Regions from separate parts of the Arthrobacter sp. DMZ02-1R genome, predicted to be linked through region 2. Evidence: riboswitches for the same ligand, from Rfam matches in the RefSeq annotation. Region 2 holds a riboswitch; each other region holds the start of a gene.
The links. Region 2 has a riboswitch for thiamine pyrophosphate ahead of AC3ANQ_RS10070 (bifunctional hydroxymethylpyrimidine kinase/phosphomethylpyrimidine kinase). Riboswitches for the same ligand answer to the same signal wherever they lie in the genome.

Region 1 (5,523 bases), 640 kb from region 2:
ATCAGCCCGAGCGCGGCAGCCGACGTCGGGCATTTGTAGGCGGTGACGAGACCGCCCAGGCGGTACCGCCAGTCCGGCAGCTCCGCCAAGGCGTCGTCGATCGCGGGCCTGGTGAGAACATCATCCGTGCCGGCCATGGGGGCTCCTTCGCTGACGTGGAATCCTTCGCAGGATGCCCCCTGCGGCCGGCAGAAGCCCGCTAGAGGAACTCAGCCCGGCCTTCCATGGCCGAGGAGGCCAGAGCGTGCTCCCGGCGCGGGATGCGGCCCGCCTGCTTCGCCAGCCTACCGGCGATGACTGCGTGTTTGAAGGCCTCGCCCATCTGCACGGGGTTCTGGGCCCGGGTCACGGCGGTGGCCAGCAGTACGGCGTCGCAGCCGAGCTCCATGGCCAGGGCGGCGTCGGACGCGGTGCCGATGCCGGCGTCGAGCACTACCGGCACCGAAGCGCGGGACACAATCAGCTCGATGTTGTGGGGATTCAGGATGCCTAAACCGGTGCCGATTGGCGCCCCCAAAGGCATCACCGCAGTAGCCCCGAGGTTTTCCAGGCGAAGGGCCAGCACGGGGTCGTCGTTGGTGTAGGCGAAGACCTTGAAGCCACGGTCGACGAGTTTTTCGGTGGCATCCACGAGTTCCACCGCATCCGGCAGGAGCGTGTGCTCGTCGGCGATGACCTCGAGCTTCACCCAATCCGTTTCCAGTGCCTCCCGGGCAAGCTCGGCTGTCATGACAGCGTCCTTTGCGGTAAAACAGCCCGCGGTGTTGGGAAGGACACGGATCCCGTGATCCACGAGCAATTGAAACAGGGAGCCTGTTTCCGTGGGCGAGTACCTCCGCATCGCAACGGTGGTGAGTTCGGTACCCGAGGCCAGCAGGGCTGCCCCCAGACCGTCCAGGCTCGGCGCCCCGCCGGTGCCCATGATGAGGCGCGAGCTGAACTCAACGCCGTCGATCACCAAGGCGTCGGTTTGGGTGCTTGCTGTTTGGGTGCTTGCTGTGGTCATGGTTCAACCTCCCTGTACTGCGGTAACGATTTCGAGTTCGTCGCCTTCTGCGAGCGCGGTTGCAGCCCATTGGCTGCGTGGCACCACTTCGGAATTGCGCGCGACGGCGACGCCAATCTTCCGTCCGTCGGCCGCCTGGCCCTTGGCATCCAAGGCCCGTCCAGTGATGTGGGTGACGAGCGTGGTCACGGAGGCGTCGTCGCTCAGCGTGTGGTCGGCGCCGTTCAATTTGATGTTCATGCGTGGTCCTTCGGAAGAGGAATTAAGGTGGCAGGCTGCGAGCCGTTTGTCGCGACACCTGCCTTTGCGAGTGGTTTGGAGAAGCGGTCCGGGCGGAACTTGTTCCAGCGCGGATCGTCACTGCCATCCATGAGTCCGACGCAGATTTTCGCGGCTGCCGGGGTCAGGAGCACTCCGTGCCGGAAAAAGCCGCTGGCCACGATGAGGCCGGGTACTGTGAGGCCGTGCACTGCGCCTTCAGTCCCTTCGGGGCCGGCATCTGTTGCCACCCTCCCCAGCAGGGGTGCGTTGTCCGGTGTCCCCGGACGGGCACGGGCAGTGGCTTCCAGGAGTTCCAATTCGGCTACGGCCGGTACCAGCACCTGCGCGTCGCGGAGCAATTGGTATACCCCACCGGCCGACACCGGGTTCGGGGATCCACCCGAAGCCGACAAGCCGTCCTCGCGTTGCGTTGCGCCGATCACCACGGTCCCGTCCTCCCGGGGGACGATGTAGACCGGCACCCCCCGCACCACCCCGCGGACCGTTGCGGTGACCATGGGCCGAAGGTGTTCCGGAACGCGCAGCCGCAGTATGTCTCCGTACACGGGGCGTAGCGGGAGGGACAAGCCATCCGGCAGCCCGTTCAACTGGGCAGCGTGCAGCCCGTTGGCAACCACTGTTTCCTTGGCGAGCACCCGTGTGCCTGACTCGAGCTCAGCCCCGACGACGCGCCCGTCCTCCCACAGAAGGCTCACCGCCTTGTTGCGGACCGCAAAGCCCTCCTCGGCCCCCTCAACCCAACTGGAGTCACCGGGTTGGTGGTCTCCCAGTGCGCCAATAATCGCGGCCGCAAGTTTTCGCGGATCCACTTGGTGGTCGCCCGGAATGTGGAAGGCACAGGAAATCTGCGGGCTCAACAGCGGCTCACGTTCGCGTGCCTCGCGCAGCGGCACAGATTCCACCACCAAACCGTAGGCCAGCTGGACGTCCCGGAGGTCGGCGAGCGCCCGGCGGTCCGCAGCGTCCGCGCCGACGGCGATGGTCGGCGTCGTGCGGTATCCCGTACTGCGTCCGGTACTTAAGGCGGACAAGTGACGTTCGAAGTCTGGCCACAAGGCCGACGATTCGAGCATGAGTTCCAGGAGGTCTTCTTCCTGGTAGTGCAGTTCGCTGACGGGCGCCAGCATGCCCGCTGCCGCAAACGTAGCGCCGCTGGCCGGTGCGGGGTCGATGAGGACCACCGAGCGGCCGGACCTGCGGGCCTCCCACGCGATACCGAGGCCGATGACACCGCCCCCGATCACCGCCACATCGGCGTGCAGGGGTTCGTGCTGAGTCTTCACTTCGTCCATGGAGTCCTTCCCTACGCCGGTACTAGCCGGATCAGGTCAAGCGGTCGGCGCTGAAGCCCTCTCAGCCGCGCGGCGATTGTGACTGCCGCCGCGGCTCCCGCGGTACCAGCCCAGTTTAGAGGAACTACTCTGTTTCCATGACCCAGCACGATGTCCACACCACCGCCCGCCTGTACCTCTGCACCGACGCCCGCAAGCAACAGGGCGACTTTGAGCAATTTGTCGATGCCGCATTCGAGGGCGGCGTGGATATCATCCAGCTGCGGGACAAGACCATTGAAGCGGCCGAGGAACTGGAGCTCCTGGAAGTTCTGCATTCCGTGGCGCACCGTCACGGCCGTCTCTGGGCCGTCAACGACCGCGCAGATATCGCGTCCCTCTCCGGCGCTCCGGTGTTCCATATCGGCCAGAAGGACATCCCGCTGCGCTCGGCCCGGAAACTGCTCCACGACCCCACCATAATCGGCCTCTCGACGCACACGCCCGAACAGATTGACGCTGCCATTGCCGCATCGCCTGGCCGCAGCGGCCTGGACTATTTCTGCGTCGGACCGGTGTGGGCAACCCCCACCAAGCCCGGGCGTTCCGCCGTCGGGCTCGATCTCGTGAAGTACGCTGCCGAGGCCATGAAGAAGGCAGACGCAGAGACAGTGGGCGGCGTTGTGCTCCCTTGGTTCGCAATCGGCGGCGTCGACCTCAGCAACGTTGAGGAAGTGGTGCAAGCCGGCGCCAGCCGCATCGTGGTGGTCCGGGCCATCACTGAGGCAGAGGATCCGACGGCCGCAGCCCAAGCGCTCCTTGCCGCCCTGGACGCTGCGGCGGCTTAGCAAGACTCCGGGAGATTTTGGCGTTACCCTGACTTTCGTGTCATATCAGCGGATAGCACCGAATCTCACTGAAACGTCGAACACGCTCGCAGAGGCGCTGGCGGCGCTTCGAACTGAGCTTGAGCTGCCTGCCGGCTATCCCACCGAAGCGCTGCGCGATGCCGAAACTGCGGTTTCCGGTCACACGCTGCCAGCGCAGGACCTCACGGAGATTCCGTTCATCACGATCGACCCGGCATCTTCCACGGATCTCGATCAAGCCCTTTTCATGGAGCGATCGGACGATGGTTACAGGGTTCTCTACGCGATCTCCGACGTACCCTCCTTCGTCACTCCGGGAGGCGCGCTCGACGGCGAGACCCGCCACCGCGGGCAAACGTACTATGCCCCGGACGGGCGCATCCCGCTGCACCCCGAGATCATCAGCGAGCGTGCCGGAAGCCTGCTGGCTGGTCAGACGTGCGGCGCCTTCGTGTGGGACTTCGAACTCGACGCCGAGGCGGAGTTCCGCACGGTCTCCGTGCGTCGGGCCAGGGTTCGCAGCCGCGCCAAGCTCAACTACAAGGGCGTCCAAGCGGAGATCGATTCCGGAACAGCTGATCCGGTCCTGCAACTCCTCAAGGAGGTCGGGCTCAAGCGGGTGGAACTCGAACGCCGCCGAGGCGGAGCCAGCCTGAACATGCCGGAGCAGGAAATCATCCAGCTGCCCGACGGCGAGGGGTACAGGATCGTTGCTGCTCCCCCGTTGCCGGTGGAAGACTGGAACGCCCAGATTTCGCTTATGACCGGGATGGCCGCAGCCCGGCTGATGCTCGACGGAAAAGTGGGCATCTTGCGTACCATGCCCGCCCCCGATGAACGCTCGTTGCTCCATTTCAAACGGCAGGCGGGCGCCCTCGGCAAGCCTTGGCGCGACGGGATCAGCTACGGCGAGTACCTGCGCACCCTCGATGCCAGGGACCCCCGGCAGCTGGCTATCCTCCATTCGGCAGGGATGCTCTTCCGCGGCGCCGGCTACACACCTTTCGACGGCGCGGTACCAGACAGCGTGATGCAGTCCGCGATCGGAGCCCCGTATGCCCACGCGACCGCTCCGTTGCGGCGGCTGATCGATCGCTTCGTCTTGGTCATCTGCGAAGCCCTGAGTAACGGGACAGCAATTCCCGCGTGGGCACGGGACGCCCTGCCGAGCTTGCCTGCCATCATGGCGTCATCCGATCAGCTTGCCGGCAAGCTTGAGCGCCTGGCCTTGGACACTGTGGAGGCAGCGCTCCTGGTGAACCATATCGGCCAGGAGTTCGACGCCGTCGTCATCTCCGGGTCGAAACCCGCCAAGAACAACGGCAACGGCAACGGGAACAGCACCAACGGCAACAACGGGAATGGGAACGGAGCCCCGCACGGTCCGTACGGCATCGTCCAGATCGCCGAGCCCGCGGTCACCGCTCGTTGCGACGGCGAAATGGAGTCCGGCACGAAGGTCCGCGTGAAATTGCTTGACGCGGACATCGCCACCCGCCAAATCACCTTCGAACTGATCGCGTAGCGGAGTCCGCTCGCACGCCCGGGGCCGTGATCCGGGGTTTATTGCCCCCAGACGCTAGACTGTGTGAGTAGTAATGGATGCCCGGTCGTTGATTCAGTTAATTTTTTGACATCAACAAGCCCGCCCCTACGCGATCTTGAGATACACCAGCTGGTCCCCAGTGCCAGTATTTAGATAGCCCGCGATCGGCTTCCACTGGATTTGCTTGCGCCCATCCGTGCTCCGGAACGGCCCTGCCACAACCGTTGAGCACGCAGCGCAGCCCAAATGAATAAGGAAAACTCCACTGTGAGTGAATTGCACACCCATGAAGTTCTGACAGACGGAACCGAAACGATCGAACCCGAGGAGACCATTTCCTCGGATGAAACACCCCACGAGATCGCAGAAAAGTCCTTCGCCGATTACAACGTCCGCGCCGACATCGTTGAATCCCTCGCCGACGCCGGAATCACCCACCCCTTCCCCATCCAGGCCATGACCCTCCCGGTAGCCCTGGGCGGTCACGACATCATCGGCCAGGCCAAGACGGGTACCGGAAAGACCCTCGGCTTCGGTATTCCGGCGCTG
Region 2 (5,523 bases):
TCGCAAGACCGCCATTCACGTGCAGGGCATGCCCAGGATCCGTTGATCCACGGTAGGCCCGCGGTGGCAATGGACGGCACCTGGTTGTGGCACTAGAACAACGGGTTTGGATCAAGGCCGGCTTTCCGTGAATGCCGCACCCTCAAGCTGGTGCGAACCGGAGAGACCACTACTGACTTCTGTCAACGCCTGCGGGTTTTGACAATATTTGCCCCTCTGGGCGCCGGATGTGGCGGTTGCGCAAGGGCAGGAGTGTCACCACATATGGATAACGAGCAAGTTGTAGCCGTCGCCGAAGATGCGGCGTCCACCGAGACCACTGAAGCGCCCAAGAAAGCCACCCGAACCCGCCGCAAGGCGGTGCCGAAGACGTTCGCTGCGGAAGAAACCCCCGACGCCGGTGCTGCCGCATCCGCTGCGGAGCCGCCTACCGAAGATGCAGGCGCCGAAGCGTCCAAGGCTCCTGTCCGGCGTAGCCGGACACGCAAGAAGGTCGAAACTCCCGAGCCGCTGCCAGGATTCGCACAGGAAGCTCCCGCCGGTGGCGAGGCAGCAGAGGCTGCCGCCGTCGTGGAACCTGAAATTGCGGCAGAAACTGAAGCGGTCCCGGAAAAGCCGGTCCGCCGTCGTCGTACTACGAAGGCGAAGACCGCAGAGCCGGTTGCCGAAGAATCCGAGGTTGAAGCGCTGGTTACCGAGGTTGCGCCCGTGGAACCGCCGGCTGCGGAGATTGCGCCCGAGGAAACCACCGAGGAACCGGCCGCCAAGCCCGCAGCTACAAGCCCGGTCGCCTCGCTGTTCCTGGAACCGGCCTCCGTCACGTCCATGATCTTCCAGGCACCGGACTTGAGCGCAGTTGCCAAGCCGGCCGTCGTCGAAGGGGAATCTCAAGCCGACGTTGAGGAAGCTGCCGAGGAGGGCGAGCTCGATGATGCCGGCAGCCGCCGCCGCCGTCGCAGCCGCGGGCGCCGCGGGCGTCGCGGCACCGAACGCGAAGATGCCGCTGGAGAAGAAGCTTCCGCGGAATCCGATGACGAAGTGGAAGTCGGCACCGAGGAAGTCCTTGAGGAAGGCGTGACCTCCCGACGTCGTCGGCGCCGCCGTCGTGGCGACCAGGACCTGGAGCTGACGGGCGGCGGAGACGACGATCCCCCCAACACTGTGACCCGTGTCCGCGCTCCCCGCGCACACGTTGAGTCCACCAGCAGCTCCGACCGCGTCACTAGCGTCAAGGGCTCCACTCGCCTTGAAGCCAAGAAACAGCGCCGCCGCGAGTCCCGCGAGACCGGTCGCCGCCGCCAGGTCATCACCGAAGCCGAATTCCTGGCTCGCCGCGAGTCCGTGGACCGCCAGATGATCGTTCGCCAGCGCGACGACAGGATCCAAATCGGTGTCCTGGAAGACGGCGTGCTCGCGGAGCATTTCGTGTCCAAGACACAGCAGGATTCCCTGATCGGCAACGTCTACCTGGGCAAAGTCCAGAACGTTCTGCCGTCGATGGAAGCCGCATTCGTCGACATCGGACGCGGCCGCAACGCCGTGCTGTACGCCGGTGAAGTCAACTGGGACGCCGTCACTCTGGAAGGCAAACCGCGCCGCATTGAAAACGCCCTGAAGTCCGGCGATTCCGTGCTGGTACAGGTCACCAAGGACCCCGTTGGCCACAAGGGTGCGCGCTTGACCAGCCAGATTTCGCTCCCGGGCCGCTACCTCGTGTACGTGCCCGGGGGTTCCATGACCGGCATCTCCCGCAAGCTGCCCGACGTCGAGCGCAACCGTCTGAAGAAGATCCTCAAGGATCGCCTCCCCGACAACGCGGGCGTCATTGTCCGGACCGCGGCTGAAGGTGCTTCCGAGGAAGAGCTGACGCACGATATCAACCGACTGCGGGCCCAGTGGGAAGGCATCGAAAGCCAGTCCACGTCCACCAAGATCCTCGCGCCCGAACTGTTGTACGGCGAACCGGACCTCACCATCAAAGTTGTCCGTGACGTCTTCAACGAGGACTTCTCCAAGCTCATCGTCTCCGGCGATGAAGCCTGGGACACCATCGAGGCTTACGTGACCTACGTGGCTCCGGATCTGGTAGGCCGCCTTGAGAAGTGGACTTCAGACCAGGACATCTTCTCGGCATGGCGCGTGGACGAACAGATCCACAAGGCATTGGATCGCAAGGTCTTCCTGCCCTCCGGCGGCTCCCTCGTGATCGACCGCACCGAGGCCATGACCGTTGTTGACGTCAACACCGGGAAGTTCACCGGCAGCGGTGGCAACCTCGAGGAAACCGTCACCAAGAACAACCTTGAAGCTGCCGAAGAAGTGGTCCGTCAGCTGCGCCTGCGCGACATCGGCGGAATCATTGTCATCGACTTCATCGACATGGTCCTGGAATCCAACCGCGATCTCGTGTTGCGCCGCCTGGTCGAGTGCCTCGGCCGGGACCGCACCAAGCACCAGGTTGCCGAAGTGACCTCGCTTGGCTTGGTCCAGATGACCCGCAAGCGTATGGGCACCGGACTGCTTGAGGTCTTCGGCGAGCAGTGCGAAACCTGCGCAGGGCGCGGAATCGTCACGCGCGACGAGCCCGTGGAGCACCGCCGGGCCAACGTGGTGGCCGCTGAACATCACCACCCGCGCACGGAGTCACAGCCGACTGTCCGCCCGGAGCAGCGCAAGCGCCGCCGCGGCAGGGGCACGGGGCAAGGGACAACTGAGCTTCCGCTGACCCCTCCGGCTCCGGTCCACGTCGAATCGACGGATCCTAATCGTCTGGCAGCAACCCGCGCTGCCCTCGCCACCATCGCGGCTGCGGCCCACGCTGCACACCTGCACGACGACGAGCTACACCACGCCGCGGAATCGCTCGCTGGCGGGCACGTAGCGGAAGCAACCCCGGTCCAGGCTCCCGCGGCCCCGGTTCAGGCTCCTGCTGCCGCTTCGAGTGGCGAGGAACGTTCAAAGCCTGTCCTGCGATTCGGCGGCGAGGAAGTGGCGTTGCCTTTCGTCCACCACGAAGAAGAGCCAGCGAGTGGCGCACCAGCCATGAGCTTGGATCTGTTGGCAAAGGCGTTCGCAGGCCTCGGCGAGGCCCCGGACACCGCGAGGATGGCGACAGAAGCCCAGGAAGCCCCCGCAGGGGCCTCCGCCGCTGCAACCGGGGAGTCCTCGGAATCAGGATCGCGTGGACGCCGAGGTCGCCGCAACCGTAGCGCCAGCCGGGCCCAGGGTGCCGCCAACGCCACCGACGTGGAGCACCACGAGGTTGCCGCCCCTGCCTCCGGCGGGGCCGCGCACGAGGCCAAGGCCCCCGATGCTGCTCCGGCTAAGTCGACGGCGGCAGCGGAACCGATCATCCTCGGAGTCGGCGTGCCCAAGTCCGAGCTCTGAGCGAAGTACCCTGTCCGAAGCCCCGGCCGTTTCCGCTCCTGTGAAACCGCCGGGGCTTCGGCGTTGCTGGCCATTTCAGCGGGCGCCGTGTGATCCGGGTTAAGCTAAGGGACTGACACGGGGTGCCGCGCACCAAGCCGGCTGAGACCAGACCCGTTGAACCTGTCCGGTTAGCACCGGCGAAGGGATGTCTCGTATGACTGTTTCAGCCCAATCAGCTGTCTACCCGCTCAAGGCCATCCAGCGCCCTATCCCCAGGGTCCTCAGCATTGCCGGCTCGGATCCTTCGGGTGGTGCCGGGATCCAAGCCGATCTGAAGAGCATTGCGGCCAACGGCGGCTACGGCATGGCCGTCATCACTGCGCTCACCGTACAGAACACGCAGGGGGTCACTGCCGTCCATGTGCCTCCCGTGGCGTTCTTGCGCCAGCAGTTGGACGCCATTAGCACCGACATCACGGTTGATGCCGTCAAAATCGGTATGCTCGGGGACGCCGCGGTCATCCACGAAGTTCGCCGCTGGCTCGGCGAGGCGCGCCCCGCCGTCGTCGTGCTGGATCCAGTGATGATCGCTACCAGCGGCGACCGGCTCTTGGCGGAGTCCGCTGAAACCGCACTGCGGGAACTTCTGCCCCTCGCTGACTTGGTGACCCCCAACCTTCCTGAATTGGCCATGCTGCTTGGCGAACCTGAAGCCACTGACTGGGCATCGGCGTTGGAGCAGGGCAAGCGCTTGGCTGCTGCCTGCGGAAACACCGTCCTGGTGAAGGGCGGCCATCTGAGGGGAACCGACTGCCCGGACGCCCTGGTCAACACCGGGGGACTCCTGAGCCAGGACGTCGTCGAGTTCGGCGGCCTGCGGGTGGAGACCCGCAACAGCCATGGCACGGGGTGTTCCCTGTCCTCAGCGATGGCGACGGCGAAGGCGCGGCTTGGCGATTGGGAGTCAGCACTGCGCGTTGTCAAGCCGTGGCTCCAGGAGGCGCTGACCCAGTCCGAGGTGCTGGAAGTGGGGAAAGGCAACGGACCGATCCACCACTTCCACGCGCACCAGCACGCCCTCCAACCGGGTGCTTTCGCGGTCCGGATGTGGGACGCCGCCCAATCGGAACTCGAGGCCATCTACGGACTGGACTTCATCAGGGAACTGCAGTCCGGCGCGCTTGGTGAAGAGCAGTTCACCTACTACCTGTCGCAGGATGCCATCTATCTCAACGGCTATTCCCGGGTTCTGGCGCGGGCAAGCGCCCTCGCTCCCAGCGAGACCGAACAGCTGTTCTGGGCCCGCGGTTCGCAGATGTGCCTTGAAGTCGAGTCCGAGCTGCACCGGAACTGGCTCAGCGGACGCCAGGCAAGCGGAGAACCGGGACCTGTCACCAAAGCTTACGTGGACCATTTGCTGGCGGCATCGGCGTCGGGCAGCTATGCCGTGTTACTGGCTGCCGTCCTGCCTTGCTACTGGTTGTACGCCGAGGTGGGACAGCAGCTCCATCATGGCTATCTTCAGGCGGAAGCCTCGGAGGAGCACCCTTATGCGGACTGGCTGCGCACCTATGCGGACGAGGCGTTTGCTGAGGCTACCCGCAGGGCAATCGACATCACAGATGCTGCCGCGCAGACAGCCTCCCTTGGGGAGCGGGCCGCGATGATGGAAGCATTCGCCCAATCCTGCCGCTACGAAACTGCGTTCTTTGATGCTCCACGTGTGCATGGTTGAGCCTGGTTTCTGACGCGGAAAAGTTGGATCGTCAGGCCGTTTCGGCGGGAGCCGCCGCGTGTCGGACCAACGATCCGTACTTTTCCAGGCTGGCAGGGTAAGGTAGACGGGCACGGTACCGGACGGCGACATAGCCAGTCTGTGGCAGCCATCACGTGGCAGCCTCCGGGCCTGGCCTCATTTGCAGCCGAAGGCGAAACTAGCGTAATCTAGATCTTCGGTGCTTACGCCAACACTTGGGTTATGCCCCTAGAGACCTTTCATTTGGAACTAGCCTTTCACTTGGAACTGTTTGAGGGATGACTCATGGATTCCGTACCGGAGTCCACGGCGTTGAGGCACAGCGTGAACCAGGCCCGTTTTCGGATCGGGGTTCCGCACGCAAATTTAGTAATAAACGTCGAGAGAAGTGAGTGCCC
Region 3 (5,523 bases), 1.6 Mb from region 2:
CGAGCTGTCCCTGTGTCCAGCCCTTTTCGCCGCGGGCGTCGCGAAGAAGGAGACCTACATGTTCGGCAGTCGGTTGCGTCATGACCAATAAATATCATAGATGGTCTACGAAGGCCCATTTTATGGTGCAACACGCCGCATTTTCGGCAGAATAGTCGTTTGGTGCGATATGCGTTGACGCGCCAGCGGCTGGGAGGGAGGCTCAGTCACAGTTCGACGGCGGTGCGGGCGCACTCATGCGGGCCCACCGTACCCGAACACTCCCGTAGGCAAGCCAGCCGGGCCCTAACCCTGCTTCAGCCAGACGAAGTGCCACGTCCCTGCCCATTGGGCTGCGAGCACAGCCGCGGCTGCGATGAACATCCCACCCACCAGGACCCAGGCGTCCAACCGGCTGTAGGTGGATTCGCGCGCCCAGGTCCGCCGGCCACCGCCGAAGCCACGTGCCTCCATGGTCACGGCCAACCGGGATGCCCGGCGGATCGCTTGGACCAGCAGGCCGAAGCTCTGGCCGAGCATGGCCCTAAACCGTTGTAGCGGGCTCCCATGCGAGCCGACACCTCGCGCGCGCCGTGCCATGCCGATGGTCTGCCACTCCTCCGCCATGAGCCCCACGAGCCGCAGCGCGGCCAAGGTACCCAGGACAAAGCGGTGCGGCAGTTTCGCCTTCTGCGCCAAGGCATCGGCAAGATCGGTGGGATCGGTGCAACTCATCAGGAGAATGGCCGGCAACGCGATCGCCAAGCCTCGCAGCATGAACCCAAGCCCCAGCTGGAGCGAGCCTTCGCTGATGGACCAGATCCCGACGTCGAGCAGTATCCTGCCGCTGACAGCTGACAGGATCGCGGTGCTCCAGCCACCCAGCGCTGCCGCGATGATCAGGGGCCAGCCGCGCTGCCACAGCAAGCGCACGGTGAGCCCTGCGAGGGGGAACAACGCCAGTTCGCCGAGGAGCGCTGTCGAGGCGGACACCACGTCAATGGACAACGCCAGCACCAAGGTGATCAGGAAGACCGACACGAACTTGGCCAGCGGATTCGCGCGCGTCAGGAGCGCATTGTTGCCGCGCATGCTCAACGCTTCCCTCATGCCGCACCCGCTTCCTGCCGGGCGCTGCCTTGGAACGCAGGCGCAAGCCGCATCTCGGTGCCGCCCAGGACGGAGCTGAATTCCTGGTCGTGGGTCACGGAAACAACGGAGGTGCCGGCGTCGAGCAGTTCGGACAGGAAGGACGCAAGCTCAGCCCAGGTGTTGGCGTCCTGGCCAAAAGTGGGTTCGTCCAGCACCAGGACCCGCGGGTGCGCGGCAAGCACGGTGGCCACGGACAGCCGGCGCTTTTCCCCGCCGGAGAGCGTGTACGGATTGGCGTCCACCAAGTGCCCCAGCCTCAGCCGTTCCAGCAACTCGTCCACGCGCTCCTCGCCGTGTCCAAGGTGCTTGGGTCCGAACATCAACTCGTCGAGCACCCGGCCGGTGACGAACTGGTGTTCTGGTTCCTGGAACACGGTCCCGATCCGCGAGATCAGTTGCTGGGCCTTCCACTTGAAAGGATCGGCGCCAGCGCCGTCGCTGAGCCCGACGGCGGCAGTCACCGTGCCGGCCACGGGCGCCAGCAGCCCGGCGAGGGTCAAGGCGAAGGTAGATTTTCCGGCACCATTCGGGCCCGTGATGGTCAGCGCCTGGCCGGCGAGCACCTGGGCGTCGAGCCCGGTCTGCACAGGTTGAGGCGGGATGGTTGTGAACCCGCGGCGGCGTGCCCGTTCACGTGACACTGCAAGCTCCCGGGTGGCGAGCAGCAACTCTCCACCGCCCGCCGCGCCGGAGCCGCCTGCTGTTCTGGAACGTGGCCGGGTGGCCGGCACATAACCGGGAACCCAGACGCCCGCCGTAGTGAGCATGTCCCTTGCTTGCGCCAGAACCGTGTCCGGATCGCCGTCCAGGAGCACCGCCGGCGTCGAGCCTTCCTCGGAAGAGCCGCTACCCGGCTGAAGGACCACGATCCGGTCCACCAGGTCTTTCCAGACGGAGACCCGATGCTCCACCACCACCAGGGTGGCGCCGGTCTTGTCCAGGCAACGGCCTACGGCATCGCGGACCTCCAGCACGCCGGCAGGGTCCAAGTTGGCGGTCGGCTCGTCGAGGAGGATCAAGCCCGGCCGCATCGCCAGGATGCCAGCCAGCGCGAGGCGCTGTTTCTGCCCACCGGAGAGGGCCGACGTCGGGTGGTCCAACGCAAAGCTGCCGCTGGCACTATTCCGCAGCCCGACGTCGTCGAGCGCTTCATGGACCCGCTTCCAGATCTCTTCCCCCGGCACGCAAAGATTCTCGGCACCGAAGGCGACGTCGTCACCCAGCCGGGAAAGCACCACCTGGGTTTCAGGGTCCTGTTGCATGAGTCCGGCACGTCCCCGCTGTGCCCTCGGCGAGACGCCGTCCACCAGCAACGAGCCGGTCTCGTCGGCGTCGTCGCCTTCTTCGCCCAGCACTCCCGCGAGAGCATGCAGGAGCGTCGACTTGCCTGCGCCCGAGGGGCCAAGCAGCAGCACCCGCTCGCCCGGACGGATGTCCAGGTCCAGGGCGTGGATGGCCTGCGTGGTGCGGCCCGCGTGCCGCCAGCCCCAGCCTTGCGCGGAAATGGCGGCGGGTCGCACCACAGCAGGAGTGCCGGAATCAGGACTGGGCATCAGGAAAAGACGGGCTCCGAGGCGGCCTTGCGGGACGCGAACGCACTCAACACACCGGTCTTGGCGAGGCCGCGGGTCGCGATCCAGGACAGGGCACCGGCGATGACGGCCCCGGAAATCGTGCAGAACGCGATGTACGCGAGCTTAGCAACGGCTTCGTACTCGATGTTCCAGCCCCACGGCAGGAAGGAATCGTTCAGTCCGCAGAACAAGCCCGCACCGGCTCCGGCCAGCAGGGATACCGGCAGGTTGAACTTCTTGTACATGAACGCCAGGAAAACGAGTTCCGCGCCCAGGCCCTGGAGCAGTCCCGAGATCAGGACCGTGGTGCCGTACTGGTTACCCATGATGAGCTCGCTGGTGGCGGCCACTATTTCGCAGAAAATTGCCGCACCGGGCTTGCGGACAATGAGCATGCCCAGCACTGCCGGAATCATCCAACCGCCGGCGATCAGGCCGCCCAGCGGCGGGTAGCCGGCGGTCGCGGGCGTGACAACGAGAGCCATCTGGTCCCATGCCCAGAAGATCACGCCGCCGGCAATCGAGATCAGTGCCGCCACGACGATGTCCACGACGCGCCAGTTGTAACCGGGCTTGGTGAGGCCCGGCTTTGCAGAAATACCAGTCATTTTGTCCTCCTGAGGAACAGGAGGGGAAAGTGTTTCCGGTTTGCCTGCGAGCGGCTTCCGCCGCCGGTTCCGGACACTATGAGAACTCGACTCCCTTGCGCCGGTACTAGCCGGATCAGGTTCGAGGGTCTGCGGCTGTCCGCACTCTCAGCGCCCCTCCTCCGTGCCGCATTGCTGCGAGCCCGACGGCGGCGCTCCCCTGTCGTTATCAATCCACCCTTTTGGGCGTGGTTCAGTTTACACCTTGGCGGGGTTGCCGAGCGGAAAGCGACGGATTCTGCTGGATCACTCGCTGGGCGGGCGCGAGCAGGCCCGAAATGGCACGGGCGGCCACCGAAGCTGGGAGAATGATCCAGCAGAATCCGACGCAGCAAGCAGGGCAAAGGAGCGGTCTTGACAGGCAAAGGCGAAGCGAACAGCACCATGGTGACCGAACCGAGGCTCGCCGCAAGCGTGATCCTGGTCCGCGATGCTCCCATTCCCGCGAGCCCTGGAGGTTCGGCCCGTTCTGAAGGTGCCGGCGGCGCGGCGATTTCCGAAGGTGCCGTGAGCGATCTGGAAGTGTTCGTCCAGCACCGGGTGTCCACGATGGATTTCGCCGCGGGCATGGTGGTCTTCCCCGGGGGCCGGGTGGATCACGCGGACAGCACCGGCTGGAACTTCACGGACGACGTCGTTGAGCAGCATGCCGCCGCGTGGCACCGGAGCAGCATCGCCGTCGAGCCTGCATCGGCTCGGCACAATGCCGGCCGGGTGCTGGCGGCCGCGCAACGTGAGGTGTTCGAAGAGGCCGGGCTGAAGCTCGACGCCGCCACCCTCCGCCCATGGGCCAACTGGGTCACTCCGGAAGACCAGCCCAAGCGCTTCGACACGTATTTCTACGTTGCCTGCCCGTCCGTTGGGGCCGAGCCGCAGCACCAGACGACGGAGGCGTCGTCATCACTGTGGATGCCAGTCCGCGGAATCCTGGATGCCGAGGCTGCGGGAACCCTCAAGCTCATGCCGCCCACTTTGGTCCTGCTTGATGAACTGCTCGCGCTCGGCACGGTGGAGGCCGTGTTGGCTGAAGAGCGTGACATCGTGCCCGTGCGGCCGGAGCCCGGAGCACTGCAGGAGTTCTTCCGGCTCAGGCGCCAACCCCCATCCGTTGCGCCGTGACTGTCCTGAAGTGGGGTTAGGCTGGGGATGGTCCTGTTTCCTCCCGCAAGGAGTCCCGGAATGAACCTGCTCTTCAAACTGCTCGGCACCGGTGTGAGCATCGGCGCAGGAATCGTCGGCAGCAAGCTCGTCAACGCATTGTGGGAAAAGGCCACGGGCAACAAGCCGCCCAAAGGCCACGACGACATGGAAACCAGCCTGCGCTCAGCGCTGACCTTCGCCCTGATTTCGGCCGCTGTCAGCACCATCATCCAGGTTGTAGCCGGCCGCAGTACCCAGCGAGCCATCTCACGCTTCTCGAAGACGCCGGACATCGTCTAGGACGAGGCGCCGCCATTCCCCTTGGGCCGGCTATCCCCTGTGATGCTGCCCGGGTGCCCACCGTTCCGGCTGGGGGGCGCGTCCGGGCCTGCCCCTTGAGCTTTCTCGGCTGCCCGCTCACCAGCAGCACGCAACACCACGGCCTCGAGTTCGTCTGCGCTGAGCAGTTCGGGGTGGAGGTGCTTCGTCCTGTAGCCTGCACGGCCCACCATGTGTGCGGACACCGGCACTGTCAGCAGTTGGAAAATCCACGCGACCAGCAGGACCGGCCATACCCACCATTCGCGCAGCTGCAGCCCGATGGCCGCCAAGACCAGGAACAGCCCCAACACTTGTGGCTTGGTGGCTGCATGCATGCGGCTCATGAGGTCCGGGAAGCGCAGCAAGCCGATTGCCGCGCCCAACGACATCAGGGCACCAACAATCAGAAGCACCGCGGTCACTGCATCGATCACGGCATCCACTCCGGTGGCGTTAGGAGTCATTGGCTTGTCCCCTCCGGTCGGCCACGAAGCGGGCCACGGTCACCGAACCGATAAACCCGATCAACGTCAGCGCCACGAGCAGCACGAGGTTATTGAGGTGCCGGTTAACGGCCATGTCGATCGCCAGCGCCGCGCCCAGGATGGCCAGGAGAACGTCCGAGGCGAGCACGCGGTCCAACAGGGACGGCCCGACGGCGATCCTGTAGATCGCGCCGGCCGCCGCGAGGCTGAGAATCACCGCAGTAA

Region 1: another riboswitch for thiamine pyrophosphate. It lies ahead of thiO (glycine oxidase ThiO); the one in region 2 lies ahead of AC3ANQ_RS10070 (bifunctional hydroxymethylpyrimidine kinase/phosphomethylpyrimidine kinase).
Region 3: another riboswitch for thiamine pyrophosphate. It lies ahead of AC3ANQ_RS01895 (ECF transporter S component); the one in region 2 lies ahead of AC3ANQ_RS10070 (bifunctional hydroxymethylpyrimidine kinase/phosphomethylpyrimidine kinase).

What each region holds. Positions count from the first base shown of each region.
Region 1 covers NZ_CM173230.1:1,403,594-1,409,116, reverse strand. The annotation lists gene AC3ANQ_RS06865 (4a-hydroxytetrahydrobiopterin dehydratase) at 1-137, opposite strand, end outside; gene AC3ANQ_RS06860 (thiazole synthase) at 200-1,006, opposite strand; gene thiS (sulfur carrier protein ThiS) at 1,010-1,246, opposite strand; gene thiO (glycine oxidase ThiO) at 1,243-2,580, opposite strand; TPP riboswitch at 2,572-2,691, opposite strand; gene thiE (thiamine phosphate synthase) at 2,718-3,407, shown strand; gene AC3ANQ_RS06840 (RNB domain-containing ribonuclease) at 3,445-4,953, shown strand; gene AC3ANQ_RS06835 (DEAD/DEAH box helicase) at 5,242-5,523, shown strand, end outside.
Region 2 covers NZ_CM173230.1:2,047,440-2,052,962, forward strand. The annotation lists gene AC3ANQ_RS10065 (Rne/Rng family ribonuclease) at 265-3,387, shown strand; TPP riboswitch at 3,496-3,592, shown strand; gene AC3ANQ_RS10070 (bifunctional hydroxymethylpyrimidine kinase/phosphomethylpyrimidine kinase) at 3,584-5,104, shown strand.
Region 3 covers NZ_CM173230.1:413,892-419,414, reverse strand. The annotation lists gene AC3ANQ_RS01910 (UDP-N-acetylglucosamine 1-carboxyvinyltransferase) at 1-82, opposite strand, end outside; gene AC3ANQ_RS01905 (energy-coupling factor transporter transmembrane component T family protein) at 286-1,089, opposite strand; gene AC3ANQ_RS01900 (ABC transporter ATP-binding protein) at 1,086-2,684, opposite strand; gene AC3ANQ_RS01895 (ECF transporter S component) at 2,684-3,313, opposite strand; TPP riboswitch at 3,388-3,524, opposite strand; gene AC3ANQ_RS01890 (NUDIX hydrolase) at 3,707-4,471, shown strand; gene AC3ANQ_RS01885 (DUF4235 domain-containing protein) at 4,532-4,792, shown strand; gene mnhG (monovalent cation/H(+) antiporter subunit G) at 4,789-5,277, opposite strand; gene AC3ANQ_RS01875 (MrpF/PhaF family protein) at 5,267-5,523, opposite strand, start outside.